4 regions of the Rhizobium sp. PEPV16 genome follow, and region 3 is predicted to be linked to each of the others. Evidence: predicted binding sites of a transcription regulator. Region 3 holds the regulator's gene; each other region holds the start of a gene.
What was found. The regulator LexA, encoded in region 3, represses DNA repair genes until DNA is damaged. The targets are predictions, from matches to a motif close to TGTTCNNNNTGTGTTCNG.
Positions count from the first base shown of each region.

Region 1 (4,573 bases), on a different contig from region 3:
TACTCTTTGCTACCGGTGTCGTCAACCGACGGCCTGCGATGCCACAGGCAACCCATGATGAAGCCGTGGCTCGTGGCCTTCTGCGCTACTGTCCCGTCTGTGACGGTTTTGAGGTAACGGACAAGCCCATTGGTGTTCTCGGAACTGGAACGAAGGGGTTCAAGGAGGCCGTTTTCCTTCGAAGTTACACGAAGGATCTCACGCTTATATCGCCCGAGGGCAAACATGATCTCTCCGAAATCGAGACGTCGTCCTTGACCCACCTCGGAATAAGAGTGGAGGTCGGGCCCGTAATCTCGACCGATCTGGACAAAGATATGATCCGCGTCGCAACACCAACGGAAACCTATTCATTCGCGTCCATATATCCGGCTCTCGGATCCGACATACGTTCGCACCTGGCATCACGTCTTGGAGCGAGGCTCTCAGACGAAGGATGTGTCATCGTCGATGGCCACCAGAGGACCACGGTTCCAGGATTTTACGCCGCGGGAGACGTCGTCGCCGGTCTTGACCAGATCAGCCATGCCATGGGGCAGGCAGGGGTTGCTGCTACGACCATTCGCAACGACCTTGGAGAGCAATCAGCGCTGGCGCGTTGTTGACCCTAGATTCGCGGCTCTGGCGCATTTTGGCGGGCACGTAAAAGAGTATAGCCACGAGCATTTTCCGCTTGGTGCAGTTGCCGGACGTGATGAAGCGAACTGGACTCTTGAACGTCGCCCGGCTAGCTTGCGCGGGCTTCGAAACCGGAGGCGGACGATGCTCAACGAAAACGCCCAGACGGAACTTGTGAAAACCCTGTCTGGTCGCGATGTGGGGCAGGCCGGTGCTCGTTGCTACCGCCGGACCGAAACGGTGGACTTGAAATGCTCTTTGTAGGTAGCCGACGGAACGGTCGATGGGGCATTCCGAAGGGGCACGGCGAAGATGGTGAAGCCAGCAGCGCTGCGGCGCTGAGAGAGGACTCCGAGGAAGCCGGAGTGGCAGGCATCGTCGACAAGACCGTGTTCGACACGTTTTCCTATCGGAAGGACACAAGTCCCCACCAATACCACGTGGCCGTCCATCTCCTTCAGGTATCGAGGATCGCGGAGAAGTTTCCGGAGAAGCATGTCCGTAAGACACGGTGGTTCCCCGTGGAGGCCGCGCTGCGGGAAGCAGCGCAGCCGGGCTTGCGGATGCTCCTGTCGCGGGTTGAGAACCTTCACCTATGAAGCTCAGTCTCGGCAGATCGCTATTAAAGGTCCTCAGAGCCCAAAAGAAGATCAGCAAGCGGATCGAGAAAGCTCTCGAAACGACCCGAAGTAGAACGAAACGTTCAACGTCCCGTCCCGCGAAACCGATTTTGGTCGAGACAACCGCGTTTGGAAGCAATCCGGGCCGCCTGGTGATGAAATCCTTCGTTCCGACGACGCGGCTGCCGAAGAAGCCCGCGCTTGTCGTCCTGCTTCATGGCTGCGGTCAGACTCCCGAAAGCCTGGATGTCGCGACCGGCTTCTCCAAGCTCGCGAAAGAGCGCGGTTTCGTTCTGCTTTATCCGCAGCAGAAGAGAGCAAACAATTCGCAAAATTGCTTCAACTGGTTTCGTCCAAGCGCCGTCGCGAGGGACCGCGGCGAGGTGCGTTCAATCAAGCAGATGCTCGAGCACATATGTGAGCGCCATAGCGTTGACCGGTCGAGGATCTTCGTCGCGGGGCTGTCCGCCGGCGGGGCGATGACAGGCGCACTGGTCGCGAACTATCCCTCACTGTTTGCAGGCGCCGCGATCATAGCCGGCATGCCATTCGGATCTGCCCGCGACACGATGTCCGCCCTGCGCGCGATGAAGTCAGGTGCGACGCCGCCGCCGGGTGGATGGGGAAGACCCATCGCTGAGATTTCGCCAGAGGCTAAGGCATGGCCTGCGATAACCATCTGGCAGGGCATGGAAGACCGGGTGGTCAAGCCCGTCAATGCGCTCGCGTGTGTTGCTCAGTGGCTCGAAGTCCAAGGCATTGCAGAAAACAGCGGCCGTTTGGAGGAAAAACCATGGGGCAGGTTGCGGTCATGGAAGGTAAGCGGCAAGCTGAAAGTGGCCCTCTATTCGGTCAGTAACATGGGCCACGGGCTTCCGATCAAGAAGCGCGAGAGCGTCACGGCGCTAAGGTCTGCAGACCCCTACGTGATCCCGGTAGAAATCTCAGCTCCAGCGGAGATGATGCGATTGTGGGGTTTGTCGAGGCTTCGAACATAATCAGCTCGCAGCAAGTTCGGCGGTAGCTGGCAAATTCCTGCCAGCAAGGGTCCTGCGGGCAACGAAACGCCAGGCTTGCATAAGCTTGCCATTCCAACAGCTTACACCGCCCGGTGTTGCGGCGCGCAAACGTTCTCGTCGGCTTTCGGCTTCACCCAATTGGTTATCGCCAGGCGGCCGCTCATTCCAAATCGAGCGACTGCTTCAGTTCGTCGATCCTCTTGGACGCCTCCGCCTTGGTCAGATCCTCGGCATAGGCATCGGGCTTGTGCGCCTGTTCGGATAAGGTTTTCAGATAGGACCGCTGCGCGCCGGTCATCGGCTCGTCGCCGCTCACCCAATCGTCGGGGTCCTTCTGTGTGTTGGACGATGTCTTGGTTTTCGGATTGTCACTCATAGCGGCCTCCTGAATGCGTTCTCTAAACGTTCCAGGTGGTGCCGCGGTTCCAGCCGCATGTCGATGTCGCATTGGCTCGATCGTAGCCCCTTCAGTCGGCGTAGAGGCCACACGCCACTAGCTAGTGGCTGTCGTGTTTCAGCCTTTCGAGATGCTCGGAGCAAACCATCCGGACCAATTCAAGCAGCACGGTTGTCCTCTCGCCAAACCAGGCGAGAGCCTCCTCGCTGATCTCGTAATGTTTTGAATAGCGCGCCTTCACATAGGCCTCGTTCAATGTGTTGAACCACGCGCGTTCCCGGTGCTGATCACGTGGAAAGGCCTCGGCCAGCCGGCGGTCCTGCTCCTCGGCGAGCGAGCGCAGAAACTTGATGTTGTGCGATGGTGGACCGTAATTGGTGAGAGTAAGGAGAATGCAGGAATAGGCTTGCTCCAGCGACTGATGAAAAAGAAACCCCGCTCGTTTTCCGTAGCCCCTAGTACGTGCATGTTCGGCCAGATCGAGAAATTCCGTCGAAGCCTCGATCCGCTCTTCAAAATGCTCCTTCGCCACGCGAAGCCGGTCCTCGGTCGAAAGGGGCTCGGGCTCAGCCAACGGCTCATCGTCCAGTTCGTAGAGAACGATGCCTTCCTTGCGAATGTCAGAGAAGAAATACTGCCCCTCCTTGAGGTAGGTGTTCACCTCCCGTCTGGAATGGACGATGAAGCTCACTGGCGTTTCGATCGTGGCTTCGTGTATCAGCCGGTCGGCTGCCTTGTGCCAATATTCCGCGAAATCGCAGAGCTTGCGATTGTTGACGATGATCAAGAGATCGAAGTCGGAGCGATACCCCTTCATCGTGAATGGTTCATCGACCCAGCCACCCTTGGCGTAGGAGCCGAAGAGGATGATCTTCAGGATCCTGCCGCGCTTCTTGAAATCGGTCGTGCCTTCCTTCAGCGCGTCCTCGAATTCCTCGTGGAGGATTTCGAGAACCCGTCCGAGTTCTCGCTGCTTGCGGAGCGGCATATGTTCAAGCGACGATTTCATAAGCAATCGATAGGCGAAAGATCTCGTACCGTCTACTCGCAGTTTTGAGAGGGAAACTGTAGGACGTAGTCACATCTGAGATCACCTTCTTTCGAGAATCGTGTTGATCGAAGATGACCGTGAATGCCGGTTCCTAGGCAGGCCTCACACTCAGTAGGAACGGGAAGGAAAGACCCGCCACCCGACGCATTTGCTGGAGGTAACGCTGAAAAGAGAAATGGTCTGGCGCCTCTAAACGGGATCTGCTCAGAGCGTGATCGTCTCACCATCGATAAATGCTGTATACCATCGATAACCAGTACTTATCGATGGTTAGAACTTTGCGTAAAATCCCGAGCGATGACGGAAGTTAGCATCCATATCGCTTCTGGTTAATGGCGTGTTTACTATATTTTCAACGTCTTGCGATCTCGCCAAATTGCCAATCTCGACGTCTGGAACGGTAAGCGGGGGTGATTTGGTGGCCTTGCCGACACAGTCAGCATGTCTGACGCAGAAGCAGGGTGCTCGAAGGGCCGAGAGTGTTCAGGCGCGTGCTGCAACCATCGAGGCGAGGGGTGCAATAGCATGAACTTCGTCATTGATCCCAGCCGGATAGGCGGAAAAGTTCCTGTGCGGTTCCGCACCAATCGTTGGATGGAACGCTAGCCACATTCGTCGCTCGCCGTGAAAAGCCCCCGCGCCTGAAGGTTTGCCGTTGGCACCTTGTTTTATTCGAACAAGAGCACATCTCGATGGAGTGAGAGCCGTCAGGAAAACAAATGGCTTACGAGCCTGATATGGCTATCGTCTTCGATAGCGCGACAAAGGCGGTGATCGTCAGTTTCCGCGGCGTCACGGTCTATCTGCCAGGTCCTTATGCTGACCGAAAGGCGGCCGTCCTGACCGCCGAAGCGCATTGCCGCCGGCT
Region 1 is NZ_VSZV01000351.1:27,381-31,953, forward strand. It holds gene FY112_RS31005 (NAD(P)/FAD-dependent oxidoreductase) at 1-605, shown strand, start outside; gene FY112_RS31010 (NUDIX hydrolase) at 870-1,217, shown strand; gene FY112_RS31015 (PHB depolymerase family esterase) at 1,214-2,236, shown strand; gene FY112_RS31020 (DUF3072 domain-containing protein) at 2,418-2,633, opposite strand; gene FY112_RS31025 (nucleotidyltransferase and HEPN domain-containing protein) at 2,755-3,663, opposite strand; gene FY112_RS37030 (hypothetical protein) at 4,425-4,573, shown strand, end outside.
Region 1: FY112_RS31020 (DUF3072 domain-containing protein) is a predicted target of LexA. The motif match lies at 2,650-2,667, and genes of this name have one in related genera.

Region 2 (4,573 bases), on a different contig from region 3:
TCATCGACAAGGACCGCAATCCGCAATGGTCGCCGGCGTCAGTCGATGCCGTGGAGTCAGCAAGGGTCGAATTTTTCCTGAAACCAGCCGAGCCGCCGCTTTCACTCTGAACGCTATCCGGTTATCGCCACATGCCGCGCATGCGGGCGCCGACATCGATGCGCACCTGCCGCGCTTGGGCTTGAGCGGCCTCCGATTTCCCCTGCGGCCAGCTGCAGGCCTCGAAGAACTGGAGCAGGGTCGCGGGAATGAAGCGGCTGCGTGAGGCATAGACGTGCCGGTCGCCCTGCGAGTTCTGCCCGTAGGTGAAGAAGCGTTGCGGCACGACGAGGTCAAGACCGTCCCGGGCGCGCGTCATGGCGACATAGAGCAGCCGGCGTTCCTCTTCGATTTCAGCGGTTGTGCCGACGGCGAGATCGCTCGGTATACATCCGTCGACGACGTTCAGCATGAAGACCCTAGTCCATTCCTGGCCCTTGGCGGAATGGATGGTCGACAGGATGAGATAGTCCTCGTCGAGAAGCGGCACGCCCGCCTGGTCGCTGGTCGCATCCGGCGGATCGAGGGTGAGCTCGGTGAGAAAGCGCTCGCGCGAGGCATAACCGCTAGCGATCTGCTCGAGCTGCAGCAAGTCGGCCTGCCGCGTCGCGGCATCCTCGTGCAGCCGTTCCAGATGCGGCGCGTACCATTGCCGCGCCAGGCCGATTTCCGCCGGCCAGCCGGCCTTGCCGGTCTTCAGCTCCTGCAGCATCGAAATGAACATTGTCCAGTCCTCGCCGGAGCGCGGCGGTGCCGGCATGGCGCCGAGAGCAGTAATCGGGCTGGCATCCTCGGCCATCAGATCGAGCGTCTTCTGCGCCGTCGACGGCCCGACGCCCGGCAGGATCTGCATCAGCCGGAAGCCCGCCACCCGGTCGCGCGGGTTCTGCGCGAAGCGAAGGGCGGCCAGCATGTCCTTCACATGTGCGCTGTCGAGAAACTTCAGCCCGCCGAACTTGACGAAGGGGATGTTGCGCCGGGTCAGCTCGACCTCCAGCGGCCCGCTGTGATGCGAGGCACGGAAGAGCACGGCCTGCTGCTTGAGCGTGAGGCCTTCCTCGCGATTGTCGAGCACCATGTCGGTGATGTAGCGAGCCTGCTCGGCCTCGTCGCGCACAGTGACGAGGCGCGGCCGCTCGGACGATTGCCGCTCGGTCCAGAGATTCTTGGTGAAGCGCTCCGAGGCGAGATCGATGACGGCGTTGGCGGCGGCGAGGATCGGCTGCGTCGAGCGGTAGTTGCGGTCGAGCGTGACGATATTGGCGGCCGGGCTGAAGGCTGCGGGAAAATCGAGGATATTGCGCACCGTCGCGGCGCGGAAGGAATAGATCGACTGCGCGTCGTCGCCGACGACGGTCAGCCCCTGGCCGCCGGGCTTCAGCGCCAGCAGGATCGAGGCCTGCAGCCGGTTGGTGTCCTGATATTCGTCGACCAGCACATGGTCGAAGCGGCTGCCGATATCCTCGGCAATCATCGCTTCGCCAACCATCTGCGCCCAGTAGAGCAGCAGATCGTCGTAATCGAGCACGTTCTGGCTCTGCTTGGCCTCGACATAACAGGCGAAAAGTTCGCGCAGCTGTTTCTCCCACGTCGCGCACCAGGGAAAGACGTCGCGCAGCACGAGGTCGAGCGCGGTTTCCGAATTCACCGCCCTGGAATAGATGGCAAGGCAGGTGCCCTTTGTGGGAAAACGGCTTTCCGTCTTCGAGAAACCGAGGTCGTGCCGGATCAGGTTCATCAGATCGGCACTGTCTTCGCGGTCGTGGATGGTAAACCCAGGATCGAGACCGATCTGCTCCGCATAATCGCGCAACAGCCGGGCGCCGATGCCGTGGAAGGTGCCGGTCCAGGAAAGCGCATCCGCCATGACGCCGGCATTCGAACCAAGCACGTCGCGGCAGATGCGCTCGACACGCCGCGCCATCTCGGCTGCTGCCCGACGCGAAAAGGTCATCAGCAGGATGCGGCGGGGATCAGCGCCTTTGACGATAAGATGGGCGACGCGATGCGCCAAGGTATTCGTCTTGCCCGAGCCGGCGCCGGCAATGACCAGCAGCGGCCCGGCAATATGGCTGCCGTCGATGAGCGTGCCGTGCTCGACGGCCATGCGCTGCTGCGGATTGAGCTTTTCGAGATACATCCAGCCGTCCGGTTGGGCTCCCGCAGAATCACTGCGGAAAGATTAGATGTTCCTTGAATGTTCGCGATTGCGGCCTCTGTCAAGCGCTGCGGCGCGCCAGCAACATCTCAGTCGGGGAAATCCGGACCGATCTCGCGCCGCACCAGCTTCAGGCTGCGGTCGGGCTGAAGGATATAGGTTTCCTCCACGCGCTGGCCCGTCCCGTTGTAGAACTGGTTGTAGACGGCGCTGCCGACCGGCGACTTGGTGAGCTTCGTTCGCGGCTGGCCGCCATACGTAATGCTGCCGGGAATGGGTTCCAGCGCTGGCGCATCGGCCGAGGAGCAGCCGGCAAGCATTGCCCCGGCAAACAAGGCGGACAGAAGCGCTTTCATCGTCGTCATCCCTCTTTCGACTGCAGCCAGATATGGAAGTCGCGACGTCTTTCGCCAAGGGTCGTCCATGCCAGGGTCCATAGGAAGCGCTCTCGAATAGGCTCCTCCATGCGTGGCGCACCGCAACGAAATGCCTCGCCGCGGGTTAACCGATATCAACTGACATCAGGAGACGGTCACTGTGCTCGGCTTTGCAGCATTCACGAACTATGGCGAATCCGGCCGGCAGGATCACATCGACGCGGCAACACGCGCCTCGGTGGAGTGCGCACTTCATGCGGCAGGCGATATCGAAGCCATAGACATCATCGTCACCACTTTAGGCTCATATGTCATCCTGGAAGGTTCCGTGCGCCGGCGGGGCGATGTCGAGCGGGCGATCGAGATCGCAGAGAGCGTCGTCGGTCGAGGCTATGTGCGCGGCCGCCTGCTGCGACGCTGAAGTCGAAAGATGGGATGCTGCGCCGGCCCTGTGCTCAACTGTCCTTGCAACGCATAAAGGGAACCAAGTGCTCTCCCGCGTGTTGAAATGCCGGACCTAAACGCTGGAGACTCCCATGCAGCTGCTTCCTCGCCTCTGGGCAACGACCTTGATAGTGGGTTGCGGTGCCCTTGCCGACTCCGCCCATGCCGCGCTCGAAACCGGCACGGATTATTCCGCTTTGCCGAAGGACCAGATCGCCCTCAACGAATATACCGGGACCGTCGCCTGCGAGCCGGTAGAGCCGCACTATCTCCCCTCCTTCATCCGCGCGGCGGACGGCACAATCATCGGCGTCGGTTATGTCGAGATCGAGAATGAGAGCGGCGCGGATTGCTGAAAAAAGATGCTCCTGCTCGGACGAGGCTCGCCTGCGCTTCCGCAGAGGTGACGAGCCCCTAACCATCATCATGATGGCTGGTCGTCCTCTATTGATGCAGGTGTACCAGGCGCAACGCCCTTTGCACCAAAACCCGGCGCGCACTTGCTGCAGGGTTAAACTAAAATTAAAGCATTGTTCCGTTCCGGCACGCTTGCGCGCCCAGAAGGCGAAAATCGCCCGAAATTCCTTGCCGAACTGCTAATGCAGCTTCAGCTTCGCCTCTTCGGCGGCCGCCAGGAACTCGGCTCTTGCTTCTTCCAAACTCTTGCGCCCATCGAGCGCCGCCCGGCAGGCGCTGCGTGCCTTGATATAACGAAGCCCGCGCATACTCGGCCAGAGATCCGCCAGGCACTTCAGCGCATCGAACGGCCCATTGACCGTTCGCGCATCGGCCCCATCGAAACCAACCTTGACCGGGTTGTTCCATCTTTCAGTTGCCATCGACGCTCCTCCACGATTTTCGACAGAAACGAAGTGCAGCATCTCCCAGTTCCTCCGGGGAGACTCTGCGATAGTTAATATTCTAGCGTGATTTCCACGGGCAGCAATGGCGGATAGGTTGCCGATGGTGAGGCGAATTGGCTGTTTTCGTTAGACGCACACACGCGAAGAATACCCAAAGAGGAGTTTTTAGAAGCCGCAGAGACGTCCGCTGACGACGCTTTCCTTGCGCGTCTCTCCATTGAGGTCATCCCAAGACTGCAAAGGGAATACTTGCGAGCTACCCTGAAGTCGCAAGAAGGCTCGGTGATAGATCTCGGGAGGGCGCGGGCGCTCCGAGTTTTTGAAGGAAGTTATGGGATTGCTCTCGGAGACCGGGCACTGCGAACCCATGAATTCATGTTTCAACGCCTGACCCTGCCATGTCCACACAAAATTGGTCAGGATTGCGTCAGTTGGTGAGGATCGGGAGCGCATCGCTGCGGCATGGGCCTTAACGTCGATGCTACCGCAACAAGGACGCATCCAATGTCATTCCGACCAATTGAAGGATTTTTTCCAAGTCGTCGCCAGCTTCTCGTCGGAGTGGTCGCGACAACTGCTACTTCCATATTTGGTGCCGGTGTTTCGATACGGGAGGCACGAGGGCAGGGAGGACCGGCCCCCATTATGCGACCTATCCCGAAGACCGGCGAGATGATCCCGGCCGTGGGGCT
Region 2 is NZ_VSZV01000340.1:35,092-39,664, reverse strand. It holds gene FY112_RS26170 (enoyl-CoA hydratase/isomerase family protein) at 1-110, shown strand, start outside; gene FY112_RS26165 (ATP-dependent helicase) at 122-2,179, opposite strand; gene FY112_RS26160 (membrane protein) at 2,287-2,553, opposite strand; gene FY112_RS26155 (BON domain-containing protein) at 2,735-2,995, shown strand; gene FY112_RS26150 (hypothetical protein) at 3,111-3,374, shown strand; gene FY112_RS26145 (DUF982 domain-containing protein) at 3,615-3,857, opposite strand; gene FY112_RS26140 (aldo/keto reductase) at 4,386-4,573, shown strand, end outside.
Region 2: FY112_RS26165 (ATP-dependent helicase) is a predicted target of LexA. The motif match lies at 2,227-2,244, and genes of this name have one in related genera.

Region 3 (4,573 bases):
GGCACATGTCGTCGCCCGGCTTGTAGCCGGCTTTCTCGATCGACTTCATGATGAAGTCGAGGGCCTCAGGCGCGCTCTTCAGGCCCGGTGCGAAACCGCCTTCGTCGCCGACATTGGTGTTATGGCCCTGGCTCGCAAGTTCCTTGCGCAGCGTATGGAAGACTTCCGAACCCATGCGCACGGCTTCAGCGATCGAATCGGCGCCGACCGGCAGGATCATGAATTCCTGGAAATCGATCGGGTTGTCGGCATGGGCACCACCATTGATGATGTTCATCATCGGCACCGGCAGCAGGCAGGCGGAAGCGCCGCCGACATAACGATAGAGCGGCAGGCCGGAGGCCTGGGCAGCGGCTTTGGCGACGGCGAGCGACACGCCGAGGATGGCGTTGGCGCCGAGGCGCGACTTGTTCGGCGTGCCGTCCAGCTCGATCATGATGTTGTCGATCTGGATCTGGTTTTCGGCGTCGATGCCGCCGATCGCGTCGAAAATCTCGGTGTTGGCGGCTTCGACCGCCTTTTCGACGCCCTTGCCCAGATAGCGCTTGCCGCCGTCACGCAGTTCGACCGCCTCATGCGCGCCCGTCGAGGCGCCCGAGGGAACGGCCGCGCGGCCCATGCTGCCATCTTCGAGATAGACATCGACTTCGACGGTGGGGTTGCCACGGCTATCGAGAATCTCACGGGCGATGATATCGGTGATTGCAGTCATGGGTTCTTCCTGCTCGGTGGATGATAAGTCGGTTCGAAACCTGTCTTAGTCGAAGGCGTGCAAATTACAATGCCGCAATTTCCAGCCTTCGGACCAGCCTTCCCGGCCTATAGCACGATCATGTCAGACTGTTGAACGTCAAGCCTTGGCGACCGCATCGAAGGCAAGCAGCTTTTCGAGAAGCCGCGGCATGTCCTTGAGATAGACCATGTTCGGGCCGTCGGAAGGGGCGTTGTCGGGGTCCTGATGGGTTTCGACGAAGACACCGGCAATACCGGCAGCCACTGCGGCGCGCGCCAGGGTCTCCACGAATTCTCGCTGACCGCCGGAGGATTCGCCCTGCCCGCCCGGCTGCGCCACGGAATGGGTCGCATCGAAGATAACGGGCGCGCCCATCGCTGCCATGATCGGCAGCGAACGCATGTCGGAAACCAGCGTATTGTAGCCGAATGAGGCTCCGCGCTCGCACAGCAGCACGTTCGGATTGCCGCTGGCATTGAGCTTCTTCAGGACGTTCTTCATATCCCAGGGAGCGAGGAACTGGCCCTTCTTGACGTTGACGACGCGGCCGGTCTTGGCGGCGGCGATGAGAAGGTCGGTCTGGCGGCAGAGGAAGGCCGGGATCTGCAGGACGTCGACGATCTTTGCCACCTCCGCGCATTGCTCGGCGGTATGAATGTCGGTCAGGACGGGAAAGCCGAATTCCTTCTTGAGGTCGGCAAAGATCTCTATGCCCTTTTCGATCCCGATACCGCGTTCAGCCGAGAGCGAGGTCCGGTTCGCCTTGTCGAAGGAGCTCTTGTAGACGAGGCCGATGCCGAGCTTTCCGCAAAGCTCCTTCAGCGTGCCGGCAACCATGAAGGCGTGGTCGCGGCTCTCCATCTGGCAGGGACCGGCAATCAGCGACAGGCGGCCGGTATTGGAAAAGGTGACCTGGCCTTGGCCTTCGCCGATCCTGACCTCGGAATTCGTATCAGTGCTCATCGTGTTTCCTCGAAAGCGAAGAGCGTGCCCTGCCCGGGCGCGGGCTTCACCAGAATGCGATTGTTCTTGCGCGTGTATGTCACCCCGTTAGCAGCCAAATGCGCTTCTGTCACGGCAAGATCGACGACAGCAAAGAGGATTGCCCGGCCGCGCAGGCCGCGATCTGCGCATGAGCCGGCGATGTCGAAATAGGCATCCAGCCCTTCCGGCGTCATCAGGCTGATTTTGGCATTTGACGCCGCGATATTGAAGCCGAAACCGGTTTTTTCGACTGCCGATTGCGCCACGGCAAGGCTGACGAAGGCAGCGAAGGCGGCCGGCTCCGGCGTGCAAAGCGCAATCTCGACTATGCCGGTGACGCCATTGGCGTGTGTTTCCAGCGCGGCGCGGTCGGCCGGCAGCGGATTGACGCGCTCGACGGTGAAAAGCAGGAGATCGGGCGCGCGCAGGTCGCCGGCGAAAGCCAGCTTGAAGCCCGCAATCGTCTCGGAACCGTCCGGCATCGTCATCGGCCGGGTGAACTGCAGCATCTCGCCGGCGCTCGATCCGTTGCCGACGAAATTCTGATGATCGGTGCCGGCATCCTTGCTGCCGAAAGCCAGCCCCGAAAGCCCCTCCTCGCCGCAGCGGAAACGAAAGGCCTGGTTGCGGGCCGTGAAGACATTGCCTTGGCGTGCCGATGCCTCGCTCTCCTCGACGCTCGCAATCCCGAGTGGCTCCAGATAGGTCTTGTCGGCAAAAAAGACGCAGGCGTTTTCCGTTCCGAAGGGATGGCGCGCATCGGCGGCAACGGTGAAGCCGAGCTTGCCGAGCCTTTCGCGCGCCAGATCGATATTGACGACCGGCAGCAGGACATGATCCAGCGGGTGCGGTTTGGCGGAATGCTCGTTCATGATGTCCCTCCTGGAAACGTCAAGACTTGTGTCCCACTCCGGCGAATGAAAATAAAAATCTCAACGAGTTGGCGCCAAGTTTTACGGAAATTTAGCTACTTGCGGAACACATATGGAACATATAGTGTCTGTTCTGGATTTGTTTCAATCACGAGGTCACAACGTCGATGCTCACGCGCAAACAACAGGAGCTTCTCCTTTTCATTCATGAGCGCATGAAGGAATCCGGCGTTCCGCCATCTTTCGACGAAATGAAGGATGCCCTGGACCTCGCCTCCAAGTCCGGGATTCATCGCTTGATTACAGCGCTTGAGGAGCGAGGCTTCATTCGCCGCCTACCGAATCGCGCCCGCGCGATCGAGGTCATCAAGCTTCCGGAGGCCTACAGCCCCAGCATTCAGCCCCGGCGCGGCTTTTCGCCGAGCGTCATCGAGGGCAGCCTCGGCAAGCCGCAGCCGGTTGCCACTCCTGCTCCCGCAAAACCCGTCGCCGACAACGGCAACTCGGTCTCCGTGCCGGTCATGGGCCGAATCGCTGCCGGTGTGCCGATCTCGGCGATCCAGAACAATACCCACGACATCGTCGTTCCGGCCGACATGCTCGGCTCCGGTGAACATTATGCGCTCGAGGTCAAGGGCGATTCGATGATCGACGCCGGCATCTTCGACGGCGACACCGTGATCATCCGCAACGGCAGCACCGCAAGTCCTGGCGACATCGTCGTTGCTCTCGTCGACGACGAAGAAGCGACACTCAAGCGCTTCCGCCGCAAGGGCGCCTCGATCGCGCTGGAAGCGGCCAACCCAGCTTACGAGACCCGGATTTTCGGGCCGGACCGTGTCAAGGTTCAGGGTAAACTCGTCGGTCTCATTCGCCGATATCACTGACATTGGCCAGGCCGGATTCGGTAAAACTGTTGCTGCGCCAGTCATAGGCACGATGGCGCATCCATGGCCGCGACAATACATCGAATGCGGTTGCGACCTCCAGGCCAGTGTCCGTGAAGCGCAACTCGATGGAACCGGTCCTGCGCAACGTCTCACCGGTGAAGAGCGTCGCACCTGAACGGCAATTGTTGAAGCGAAGGCGGACCGACGTCACGACTATATCGGCCGCGTCGCACGCCGGGCCGAGATAGGCGGCGTTGTCGATGACGGTTACCACCCGACCATTGCCAAGCCTTGATATGCACCAGGCCTTCTTGACGCAGGAAAAGCGGTTTGCGTCACCGCCCGCTGCGGCCGTCCGCATCGCGGTCCTTGCTTCGTTCTGCTGATCGCGGGAAAGCCTGACGCGGCGGTCTTCTCCCTCAGGCGGGATAGCAGGACCATCCAGCATCTTCGGCGGATCATGCCTCGGCAGGACCAGCGCTCGCTGCCACTGGTCGAAGATGAAGTCCGGCGGTCTTTCACGGTTGGAAGCCATTGCCGCCGCCTCGACGACCGCGACGAGACTGCCATCCTCCGAAATCACCAGATCCGGCGGCCGGGGAACCGGCAGAAGCAGCAGGATGAGTGTTGCGACCGCGATGATCGATGTGCCGACATGGCGCAACCGGGTGCGGAGCAGCGTCAGCAGCAGAAAGCCTGCCACGGCGACGGCGAAATACCAGGCGGGCAAGCGGCCGACGTCGATATTGCCACCCCAGCCGGACACCGTCTTTGCGACCGCGATCACCAAATCGAGGCCGAATCCGACGATCTTCCAAGCCCAAACATCCAGACCGAAAGGCATGAGCAGCATCGCCAGCAGACCTGCCGGCATGATGATGAAGGAGATGATCGGCATCGTCGCGAGGTTTGCCGGCAGGCCGTAGGCGGTCAGGCGATGAAAATGCTCGATCGAAAACAGCGCGGTTGAAAAACCGCCGATCAGCGAGGTCAGGAAGACGCCGCCGAAGAAACCGGCAACCGTAACGAACGGCCGGATGATCGGCAGCTTCAGAAAGGCGTTTTCGCGGACGCGCCGGTCCTTCCACAGCTGA
Region 3 is NZ_VSZV01000244.1:3,055-7,627, forward strand. It holds gene eno (phosphopyruvate hydratase) at 1-712, opposite strand, end outside; gene kdsA (3-deoxy-8-phosphooctulonate synthase) at 851-1,696, opposite strand; gene FY112_RS09035 (VOC family protein) at 1,693-2,589, opposite strand; gene lexA (transcriptional repressor LexA) at 2,757-3,476, shown strand; gene FY112_RS09045 (ComEC/Rec2 family competence protein) at 3,457-4,573, opposite strand, start outside.

Region 4 (4,573 bases), on a different contig from region 3:
TGATGATCATCATGTAGGTCTGGTCTCGCACCGGCGCGTTGATCGCCGTGTGCGGCACGTCGACGAGCACCACCCAGGTGGCGTTGACACCGGGAACCGCGAATGGATAGACGACACGATCGAAGGGATCGAGACCATCATAGGTGAGGTTCCTGACCAGACCGGGCTGCTTGCTCGACAGCGCCGTCTTGACGATGTCGGCGCCCTCGCCGTCATATTCCTTGGTCATCAGCTCGGGGATCGGCGCGACGATCCAGTTGCCGGCCTGCGACAGCAGCGTCACGCGGCCCGAACCGAAAGGATGCAGCGCCTGCAGCTTGTCGGTCAGCGACTTCAGCGAAATGTCGACACCGCCGACGCCGATCATCTTACCATCAGACATGACCGGATAGGCAATCGAGGTCAGCAGCGTCGGCACGTCTGTTCCTTCGGCCATATAGGGCGTAGTGATCGCGCCCTTGCCGCTGTCGGCGGCAAGCTTCCACCATGCGGCGGTATAATCATTGTCGAAGGTTGAATATTGGATGCCGCCGTCCTTGGTCTTCGACCAGTAAGGCGTGAAAGCGCCGTTCTTGTTCGTGCCTTCGTCATTGTTGTTGGCGATCTCGGTGCTCTTGCCGTCGAGCGCGCCGAGCTGCTCGCAGAACCAGCTGCCGAAGGCGAAGGCATTCTGCTCGAGATTGGCCTTGAGCACATTGATCATGCCCTTGCGATCGAGCGACTTGCCTTCATGGCCGCGGCCGATGACGCCCGACATGGTGCGCGCGGCGCTGGCGAGTTCGCCGACATTGGCGGCGATTTCATTGGCGATCGATTTTGCCTCGAGGTTGGCCTGATCCATCGTCAGCGTCTGGACGCGATCCCGGGTCTGGCCGATGAGGAAAAAGTTCGAAACGATGAGAACAAGCGCTATGGCGATGCCGGTGATGACGATGAGTTTCGCGGCAAGCGATTTCATGCGAAAAATGAACATGGGGTCCTCGGGCAAGGATGCGCCGAACGGGCATTTTCCGGCGCAGGAGCAAAGGCTTCGCCCCGTCATGGAGCAGCCGCGTGGACAGCTGGATTCCAAAAGCGCAAAGAACCAGCGACCACGGGCAACATCGCCGGAGATCTCTTAAATTTGAATGAAATTCGATCGATCGAGCCGAGGAAAATCGCCGGAACGCCCTGAATTACCGGGAGTTTTACCGGCGGCTTCGCAAAGAGACGCCCCTATATCCTGTCTGCGACTTCCTCGCTCAGAGGGATCGACGGTTGTGCTCCGGCCTTGAGGCATGCGAGCGAACCGGCAACCGCCGCACGGCGCAGCGCCGAGACAAAATCGAGGCCGTCGTCGAGGCTGGCGGCGAAATAGCCGCAGAAAGTGTCTCCCGCGCCGACCGTATCGACAGGTTCGATCTTGAGGCCCTGCGCCCTTGAAATCGCCCCGTCACGAATGGCGATGACCCCGTCGGCGCCGAGCGTCACGATCAGCGTCTGGCCCGTCTCCGCATGCAGATGCACAAGGGCTGCCTCCCGTGCTTGTGCGTCCATGCCTTCCTGTCCGGCGAGCCGCTCGAATTCGGTCTCGTTGGCAATGACGATATCGGCGAGCCGGCCGAGACGCGGCGCATCGGGGATCAGCGGCGCGAGGTTGAGGATGCTGGTGACGCCCTTGGCGCGGGCCGCCGACAGCGCGCGTTCGACGGCAGCAGCCGGCACTTCAAGCTGCAGCATCAGGATATCGCCTTCGTTCATGCGGCCGATCGCCGTCTCGGCATTGGCAGGCGTGACCCGGCCATTGGCGCCGGGAACGACGGCAATCATGTTTTCGCCGTCGCCGCCGACAAGGATCAGCGCCGTGCCGGTGGGACCGTCGACATGTTTGATCAGAGAAAGGTCGGTGCCTGCATCATCGAGCAGGGCCAGCGCCTCCGCAGCAAAGGCATCCTTGCCGACGGCGCCGGCCATATGCACATAGCGGCCGGCGCGCCGCGCTGCCAGCGCCTGGTTGGCGCCCTTGCCGCCGGCGGCCGTGGCAAAGCCGTTGCCGGCCACCGTCTCGCCGGGCTTCGGCAGGCGCTCGGTCGTGGCGATGAGATCCATGTTGATGGACCCGAAAACTGTGATCATGAATGTGTCCCGTCTTCCGGAGCATGCGGGCGAAATCATGCTCCTACTGTTTCATGCGGGCGCGACACTGCCCGAAGCGGTCACTCCTCGTCAACCACCCGCAGCTTCAGAAGACCGGTGCGGCTTTCCACCGATTTGGCCGCGGCTTCGCCGTCGCGGGCGGGCTTGGCATCGCCGCCGCCTGCCTCGAATTCCAGCGCTTCGATCCTGGCGCCGCGCTTGGTGAGCTTGTCGGCTGACGTGACCACCATGTCGATATCCTTCTGCGCCATGGCGAAATGGCCTTGCAGTTTGCGCACCCGCTCGTCGAGGCGGCTGAGGTCGTCCATCAGGATCGCCACCTCGCCCTGGATCAGATGCGCCTGCGCCCGCATGCGCTGGTCTTTGAGCACGGCCTGGATGACCTGGATCGACAGCATCAGCAGCGACGGCGAGACGATGACGATGCGTGCGCGGTGCGCCTTCTGCACCACCGGCTCGAAATGCTCGTGGATCTCGGCGAAGATCGATTCGGACGGCACGAAGAGAAAGGCCGTATCCTGGGTTTCCCCCTGGATCAGATATTTCTCGGAAATGTCCCTTATATGGACCTCCATGTCGCGGCGGAATTGCTGGCCGGCGATCTTGCCGGCCTCGGGGGTGCCGGCGTCGCGGATCGCGTTCCAGGCTTCGAGCGGAAATTTTGCGTCGATCACCAGCGGCGGTGCGCCGTTCGGCATGCGAATCGTGCAGTCCGGCCGCGAACCGTTGGACAGCGTCTGCTGGAAGGCGTAGGCGCCCATCGGCAGGCCGTCGGCGACGATCGTTTCCATCCTGGACTGGCCGAAGGCGCCGCGCGTCTGCTTGTTGGACAGAATGGCCTGCAGCCCGACGACATCCCTCGCGAGCGTCTGGATATTGTTCTGCGCGGCATCAATGACCGCCAGCCGCTCCTGCAGCCGCTGCAGGTTCTCATGCGTCGATTTGGTCTGCTCGGTGATCGTCGAGCTGACGCGTTGCGACATGCCGTCGAGGCGTTGGCTGATCGTCTGGTTGAGTTCGCTCTGCCGCGCCCCGAAGACCTCGGTCATTGCCGCGATGCGGCCCTGCATCTCCGCCTGGATCTTCAAAAGCTCGGCCATGCGCGCTTCGTTTTCCTGAGCACGAAAGCTCGCTTCCTCCGCCTGCTCGCGGCGAAGGCTGACGCCGCGCAGCAGAAGCACGATCACCAGCAGGGCGAAGGCGGCGAGAACGCCGCCGACAAGCGCCAGCATGGCCGGGCTGATCGAGGAAAGGGCAAGGGCGAGCGATTCGGAATGGATGGTCATGTCGCAAGCATAACAGAAGAAATGGCGATATATAGATCAAAACGTGAACGGAATGAGCCGCCCTCAATATCCTTCCAAGCCATCGCTCTTCCTCGCCCGGGGAGAAGAAATCGCCGTCTCATTTAACGATTGCTCAACCATATTGGCCAAAACCTGCGGCGCAGAAATTCCTTCCCGCGCGCGTCGCGCCAAGTACAGAGATCTCCATGACCGCCCAGCAGACCGACAGTGCCCTCAGGCAGCGCCTCGATTTCATCGAACTGGATGAGGCAGCGCTCAAGTCGATGCGGGATCTGCGCCCTGTCATATCAGAGCTGATCGGCGGCGCCCTCGATAAATTCTACGCCAAGATCGCCAAGACCCCGGCTGTCGCAGGCTTTTTCGCCGATAAGAACCATGTCGGCCATGCCAAGAAGCGCCAGCAGGATCATTGGGCCAATCTTGCTGGCGGCGCGTTCGACGAGAGCTATGTCAACGGCGTGACCGCGGTCGGCCGGACGCACGCCCGTATCGGGCTGGAGCCGCGCTGGTATATTGGCGGTTACACCATCGTCATGTCCGAACTCGTCAAAGGCATCATGGAGAAGCAGTGGCCGTCGATCTTCGCGCGCCAGCAGGGCAAGGCATTGGCCGAGAAGCTGTCGGCCGTCATCAAGGCCGGCATGCTCGACATGGACTATTCCATCTCGGTCTATCTCGAGACGCTCGAAGCAAAGCGCCGCGCCTTGGAAGAGCAGCGTGCTAAGGCCGAATCCGATCAGGCGATCGCGCTGGAGCAGCTGCGCCGCGGCCTGGAAGCGCTGTCGAACGGCGATCTCGAAGCCACCCTGCCATCCGACCTGCCGGGCAATTTCCGGCAGATGGCCGAGGATTACAACCGCGCCGTCAGGGCGCTAAGCCAGTCCTTCGCCTCCGTGCGCGAGACTTCGGGCCATATCATGAGCGGCGCCGATGTCATTTCCAATGCAACCAACGATCTGGCGCTACGCACTGCCCAGCAGGCGGCAGGCGTCGAGGAGAGCTCGGCCGCCCTGCAGCAACTGTCCGTCAGCGTCGGCCAGACGGCCGCCAATGCCGAGAAGGCGTCGGATGCCGTGCGCGAGACGCAGCAGAAGGCGAAGAACTCCGGCGAACTCGTCACCAGCGCCGTC
Region 4 is NZ_VSZV01000319.1:37,524-42,096, reverse strand. It holds gene FY112_RS20260 (methyl-accepting chemotaxis protein) at 1-973, opposite strand, end outside; gene FY112_RS20255 (ribokinase) at 1,216-2,115, opposite strand; gene FY112_RS20250 (DNA recombination protein RmuC) at 2,196-3,422, opposite strand; gene FY112_RS20245 (globin-coupled sensor protein) at 3,629-4,573, shown strand, end outside.
Region 4: FY112_RS20250 (DNA recombination protein RmuC) is a predicted target of LexA. The motif match lies at 3,455-3,472, and genes of this name have one in related genera.